Regions from separate parts of the Miniphocaeibacter halophilus genome, predicted to be linked through region 2. Evidence: a T-box and tRNA genes for the amino acid it is inferred to sense, from the RefSeq annotation. Region 2 holds a T-box; the other holds one or more tRNA genes.

Region 1 (3,396 bases), 270 kb from region 2:
ATTGGAGTATGTATGACGAAAAATATACAAGAACTTAAAGATAAATATCAAGTAAGAAGAATTTATAAACAGAAAACAGAATTCATAGAATGGTTAAGCAGCAAATCTGAAGAGCTAGATTATGAATTAAAAATAGATGAGTGTAGCAAAAAAGGTAGAAATCTGATAAGAGTGATGTAGAAAATTCAAAAGTGATTTTAACTGCTCATTACGATACTCAGCCTAATTTTTTTATCAATGTTTATGGGACAAAACTGGATAGGTTTTATCATTAGTCAACTATATGTAGTTGTATTTATAGTTGCTTTCATGTTTTTATCAACTAAGTTTTTAGTTAATTTAACAGGGAATTATTGGGCTATGTTTATTCCAGACATAATACTTATAGCATTTCTTATTCAAATGACATATGGAATAGCTAATAAGCATACTGTAAATGACAATACGTCTGGAGTAGCTACATTACTTTGGATAATGGAGGATTTACCTGAAACAGATAGAGATAAAGTATGTTTTGACCAAGAAGAAGTAGGATTAATAGGATCTGATAATTTTAAAAAGAAATATAAGAAGATAGTGAAGCATAAGCTGCTAAAAAGGAATATGGGCAGATGGAGTATCAGCCTTTGAAACGAATACTGAGAAACCAAATACTCATACAGATAATAATTCCTCTACAGATTTAGATAAATTGTATGTAGATTCAAATGGAAGAGGATTAATAAAAGGAAATATTAATGCTAAAGGCGAAAAAATATATCATATTCCTAATAAAGGTTCATATAATAGTACACAAATAAATACATCAGCAGGTGAAAGATGGTTTAAAACTGAACGAGAAGTACAAAATGCTGAATGGAGAAAAGCTGACAATATAAAGTAAATTAACTAAGACAGGGGAGAACTCCTGTCTTTTTTATTTGTTATATTTTTTATTTTTAAGTCCGCTATATAAAATCCATTATCAACAATAGGGGAAGTAAACACTCTTAAAAATTCATTATAATATAGATAAATTCCCTTACAAAGATAATCTTTAGCTTTTTCTAAATCGTAAATATCTTCACATATATATATATATATATGTTGTTTAGTTCATCAATCGATAGTTTTTTCATTATAGGGACTTTAATTATTTAGCTATAATTTCATAAAAGATTTTGATATGTTTTTAGATCATATATGTACAATTCTAAAATATTTTGTAGAAATAAAATATAAAAAGTGAAAATATTATATAATATAAAAAGGAATTTATATTATTGTTGTTGCATTTTATTTGGAATTATCATATAATTATTTTTGTCGTCAAAACAGTATAGCTTGTTGCAAATTAAATAATAAAAAATTTGACAAGTAAAAAAAAATAAGTTATACTAAATTAGTCACATAAGGCCCTATGGTCAAGCGGTTAAGACATCGCCCTTTCACGGCGGTATCCCGGGTTCGAATCCCGGTAGGGTCACCATATATGGGCGGTTAGCTCAGCTGGGAGAGCATCTGCCTTACAAGCAGGGGGTCACAGGTTCGAGCCCTGTACCGCCCACCATATATGGCCTGGTAGTTCAGTTGGTTAGAATGCCAGCCTGTCACGCTGGAGGTCGTCGGTTCGAGTCCGATCCAGGTCGCCATTTGCTGATGTAGCTCAATTGGTAGAGCAACTGACTTGTAATCAGTAGGTTGGGGGTTCAAGTCCTCTCATCAGCTCCATTTTTTAAACATGGAGGAGTTCCCGAGTTGGCTAAAGGGGACGGACTGTAAATCCGTTAGCTACGCTTTCAGTGGTTCGAATCCGCTCTCCTCCACCAATAAAAACAAATTGAAAAAGGGTTGACAAAATAAAACCGAATTGGTATACTAAAATAGTTGCTTAGAGATTTTGCGCGGGTGTAGCTCAGTGGTAGAGCCCCAGCCTTCCAAGCTGGTTGCGAGGGTTCGATTCCCTTCACCCGCTCCAGTATGCACCTATAGCTCAGCTGGATAGAGCAACGGACTTCTAATCCGTGCGCCAGAGGTTCGAATCCTCTTAGGTGCGCCATAATGGGGTGTAGCCAAGTCGGTAAGGCACTAGACTTTGACTCTAGCATTTCACAGGTTCGAGTCCTGTCACCCCAGCCAGTTTTATATGACCCATTAGCTCAGTCGGCAGAGCACCTGACTTTTAATCAGGGTGTCCCGCGTTCGAGTCGCGGATGGGTCACCATCAAGGAGAGGTATCGAAGTGGTCATAACGAGGCGGTCTTGAAAACCGTTTGGGTTCACGCCCACGTGGGTTCGAATCCCACCCTCTCCGCCAATTTTTTTTAGATTGGATTAGGAGAAATACTCAAGTGGCTGAAGAGGCTCCCCTGCTAAGGGAGTAGATCCTTAACGGGATGCGAGGGTTCAAATCCCTCTTTCTCCGCCAGTTATTGGGGCCTTTAGCTCAGTTGGTTAGAGCGCCCGGCTCATAACCGGTAGGTCCGGGGTTCGAGTCCCTGAAGGCCCACCAATATTAATATTTCTTGGCATTGCCAAGAAATATTTTATTTAAAAGCAAATAAATTAGCCCGGATAGCTCAGTCGGTAGAGCAGAGGACTGAAAATCCTCGTGTCGCTGGTTCGATTCCGGCTCCGGGCACCAAAAAGACTTATGATTGTCTTTTTTTTATTTAAAAACTTGACATAGTTTATACTATGTTTTATCCTTTTTATAGGATGTTTATATGTGACCCATTAGCTCAGATGTAGAGCACCTGACTCTTAATCAGGAGGTCCCATGCTCAAAGCGTGGATGGGTCACCAATTTTTATAAACTACATAATTATTAAATATATGACTCATTAGCTCAGTTGGTAGAGCACCTGACTCTTAATCAGGTTGTCCAGGGTTCGAGCCCCTGATGGGTCACCAAAAGAAAACACTTTAAAAGCTTAGATAAAAGCTGTTTAGAGTGTTTCTTTTTTTATAAAAAATAATTTGGAGAAGTTTTTGATTTTCCTTTATCAATATCAGAAATTATAGAACCATAATAGATTAAAATTTATCGGTAAGATAGAAGAAAGTTATAAATTTTATTTTTTTATAAAGTCTATAGATTTTTTATTGCATAATTACAGGATTATCTAATATAATAGTTAAGTAAAGAAAGATTAAAGAGGAGAAATAGATGAAAATTGGTATATTGAGTGATACACATGGTGATATTGTTCAAACTAAAAAAGTATTAAAAATACTACAAGACTGTGAATATATTATTCATTGTGGTGATGTTCTATATCATGGACCAAGAAATGATTTACCTAAAAATTATAATCCCAGGGATTTAGCAACATATTTATCTAAATTGGAAAATATTTATTATATTAGAGGTAACTGTGATAGTGATGTAGATGAAATGGTTATTAAAAAAGATTT
Region 2 (3,396 bases):
GCTCGTTCAGTAGTAAAAAGATCGAATTATTTTCTATTAGATGAACCATTATCGAATTTAGATGTTACATTACGCCATAATGCTAGAAAACAACTAATTAAAATACATGAAATGTATAAACATACCTTTGTTTATGTTACCCATGATCAAGTAGAGGCTATGACAATAGGTCATAGAATAGCCTTATTGAATGAGGGGAGAATTCAAATGATAGATACTCCTGAAAAAGTATATAATTATCCTAGTAATGTATTTACGGCTTCATTTATTGGAAATCCTAAAATGAATTTAAAAAAAGTAAAAATGGAGAAAAATAAAATAATTATTAAAAAACAAAATATAACAATTAATGAAATTTGGGAAGATATATTAAAGAGAAACAATAATTCTAATTTAATAGTGGGAATTCGGCCTGAACATTTAAAAATTACAAAAGAAAAAGTAGATAATTCAATTGATGGAGTTATAAAATTTATAGAAAACCTTGGTCCTAATTATGCTATAGCAGTCGATATAGATGGTGATGAATGGATAGTTTTAGATGATTATAAAAATTGGAAAATAGGAAATAAAGTTAGTATTTCTTTTAATGATTATAAGCTGCATTTTTTTAATGAGAAAACTGAAAATAATATAGGTTATCCAAAGGAAGTGGAAAATTATGACAATTTATGTAAGCACTAATATTTATGCTAAAACTTCTTTTTTAAATATATTTAAACTTTTTAAAATGATAGACAATAAAAATCAAATAGGCATAGAAATATTTCCAATTTTAAAAGATGGAAAATTTATTAAAGAGATAATAGAATCTATTGATGAATTAAAAAAATATCCAATTAGCTTTCATGGACCATATTATAATATAGAACATAGTGCACCTAAAGGTAGTTTAGAATATAATAAAGCAATTAATGATTGTATAGAAGTTTTTAAATTAGAAAAAACATTAAATGGAAAGTATTTTGTATTTCATCATAATAATAAAGTTGTAAGTGCAGATAAAAAAGAAGAGATGATTTATAATTCAAGATTGAACTTATTAGAACTAAATGAAATTAGTAAAGAATATGATATTTCCATATATGTTGAGAATGCAGGGGTTAATTCTATAGGAAATAATCTATTTACAGAAAAAGAGTTTATAGAAGAATGTTTAACAATAGAAAATTATATTTTAATAGATATAGGTCATATAAATGCTAATGGTTGGGATTTAGAAAATATAATTAAGACCTTACAAAATAAAATAAAAGCTTATCATGTTCATAATAATAATGGTTTTGATGATAATCACGACAGAATATTTAAAGGAACTTTAGATTTTAATCGTTTTAAAGAATTATATAAAGAATACACTCCAAAAGCCGATATTGTTATAGAATATGGTGATGTTGTATCTGGGGATTTTAGTGGTGTAGCTCAAGATATAGAATTTATAAAAGAAAATTTTGATTTTAAACAATATCATTAATAGCTTGTATTATTATATTAATTAATATTATAAATTAAGATGGAATTAGTTATTTACTTGTTGATAAACCAAGTATATGGTATAATTATTTATAATTTCATATTAGCGATGAAAGGAAATAGTATATAATTTTTCAAGCATAGAGAGTTTGCGGCTGGTGTAAGCAAATGTTGAATATTATAGAATCCGTCCTAGAGCTAAAGGCCTATAAGTGACGATATTTTATCGTAATTAGGGTGGCAACGCGGGTATTTACTCGTCCCTTTTGTTAAGGGACGAGTTTTTTATTTAATAAGCTTATATACAAATTAATTGTTAAAAATAATTTATACCTGTAAGAAAAAATAATTAATTAGTAGATTTTATTATATCTATATTTTATAGTAGTGGCGTAGTTTATTTAAAATATAAGGAGGAATTATGTTAGATATTAGAAGATTAAGAGCGGATAAAGAGGGAGTTTTAAAAGCTTTAGAAAAAAGACATGGAGATTTTCCAATAGATAAACTTTTAGAAGTTGACGAAAAAAGAAGAAATACCATTAAGCAAGTAGAAGAAATGAAAGCGGAGCAAAACAAGATTTCTAAACAAGTTCCAATATTGAAAAAAGAGGGAAAAGACACCACAGAAGTATTTGCTCAAATGAAGGAATTATCAAATAAAGTTAAGGAATTAGATGAGGAAGTAAGAAAATATGATGATGAAATATATAATTATTTAGCAAATATTCCTAACACTCCAGCTGATGAAGTACCAGAAGGAGAAGATGATTCAGACAATGTTGAAGTAAGAAAATGGGGAGAGCCTACTAAATTTGATTTTGAACCTAAAGCACATTGGGATTTAGGAGTAGATTTGGATATATTGGACTTTGAAAGAGGAACTAAAATTTCAGGTTCAAGATTTTCTGTATTCAAAGGTCTAGGAGCAAGACTAGAAAGATCAATAATAAACTTTATGCTTGATTTACATACAATAGATCAAACATATGAAGAAATTTGGGTTCCTGTAATGATGAATAGAAGAGCTATGTTTGGAACAGGTCAATTACCAAAATTTGAAGAAGATATGTTCTATGTGCCACAAAAGGATCTTTTCTTGGCACCGACAGCAGAAGTACCTGTAACAAATCTATTTATGGATGAAATAATTGATGGAGCAAGATTACCTATTCATTATACTGCTTATTCACCTTGTTTTAGAGCAGAAGCAGGTTCAGCAGGAAGAGATACAAGAGGTTTAATTAGAAATCATCAATTTGACAAGGTTGAATTAGTTAAATTCACAGATCAAGAAACAAGTTATGATGAATTAGAAAAGTTAACAAATGACGCTGAAGAAGTACTACAAAAATTAAATATACCTTATAGGGTAGTAATATTATCTTCAGGAGATTTAGGATTTTCTTCTGCAAAAACCTACGATATAGAAGTTTGGATGCCAAGCTATAATAGATATGTAGAAATTTCTTCATGTAGTAATTTCTTGGATTTTCAAGCAAGAAGAGCTAACATAAAATACAGAGACGAAAATGGAAAAGTTAAATTTGCACACACTTTAAACGGTTCAGGATTAGCTGTAGGAAGAACATTAGCTGCAATACTTGAAAACTGTCAAAATGCAGATGGAACAATAACTATTCCAGAGGTTTTAAGACCTTATATGAACGGTGTAGAAAAAATAGAAAAGAAATAGTTTCAAAAAACTAAATAATGCATAATTAGTAGGATAGACAACTGTCTATCCTACTAATTTATTTTTCAAAATAACTTTAATTCTTTTAAATTATTTGAAAAAGCATTTTTAAAAATGGGTTTGGCTAAACTGGCTACTTGATTAGTAATAAAGTTATTTCCTTCATCAATATAAATAGCTTCCTTGACAAAAGTTAGATTAGAATTAATTTTAATCAAAATGAAAAT

The links. The T-box of region 2 lies ahead of serS (serine--tRNA ligase). A T-box ahead of a tRNA ligase gene usually reads a tRNA of that ligase, here a tRNA-Ser.
Region 1: it encodes a tRNA-Ser, which carries the amino acid that the T-box ahead of serS (serine--tRNA ligase) is inferred to sense. The anticodon was not compared.

The regions. Positions count from the first base shown of each region.
Region 1 covers NZ_CP066744.1:1,839,514-1,842,909, forward strand. The annotation lists gene JFY71_RS09135 (hypothetical protein) at 13-180, shown strand; gene JFY71_RS09140 (M28 family peptidase) at 310-630, shown strand; gene JFY71_RS09145 (sunset domain-containing protein) at 692-883, shown strand; tRNA gene JFY71_RS09150 (tRNA-Glu) at 1,394-1,468, shown strand; tRNA gene JFY71_RS09155 (tRNA-Val) at 1,474-1,549, shown strand; tRNA gene JFY71_RS09160 (tRNA-Asp) at 1,555-1,631, shown strand; tRNA gene JFY71_RS09165 (tRNA-Thr) at 1,635-1,710, shown strand; tRNA gene JFY71_RS09170 (tRNA-Tyr) at 1,723-1,808, shown strand; tRNA gene JFY71_RS09175 (tRNA-Gly) at 1,884-1,957, shown strand; tRNA gene JFY71_RS09180 (tRNA-Arg) at 1,962-2,038, shown strand; tRNA gene JFY71_RS09185 (tRNA-Gln) at 2,042-2,118, shown strand; tRNA gene JFY71_RS09190 (tRNA-Lys) at 2,128-2,203, shown strand; tRNA gene JFY71_RS09195 (tRNA-Ser) at 2,208-2,296, shown strand; tRNA gene JFY71_RS09200 (tRNA-Ser) at 2,317-2,407, shown strand; tRNA gene JFY71_RS09205 (tRNA-Ile) at 2,415-2,491, shown strand; tRNA gene JFY71_RS09210 (tRNA-Phe) at 2,548-2,623, shown strand; tRNA gene JFY71_RS09215 (tRNA-Lys) at 2,710-2,784, shown strand; tRNA gene JFY71_RS09220 (tRNA-Lys) at 2,817-2,892, shown strand; gene yfcE (phosphodiesterase) at 3,149-3,396, shown strand, end outside.
Region 2 covers NZ_CP066744.1:1,567,450-1,570,845, forward strand. The annotation lists gene JFY71_RS07690 (ABC transporter ATP-binding protein) at 1-684, shown strand, start outside; gene JFY71_RS07695 (sugar phosphate isomerase/epimerase family protein) at 662-1,474, shown strand; T-box leader at 1,574-1,741, shown strand; gene serS (serine--tRNA ligase) at 1,895-3,169, shown strand; gene JFY71_RS07705 (hypothetical protein) at 3,235-3,396, opposite strand, start outside.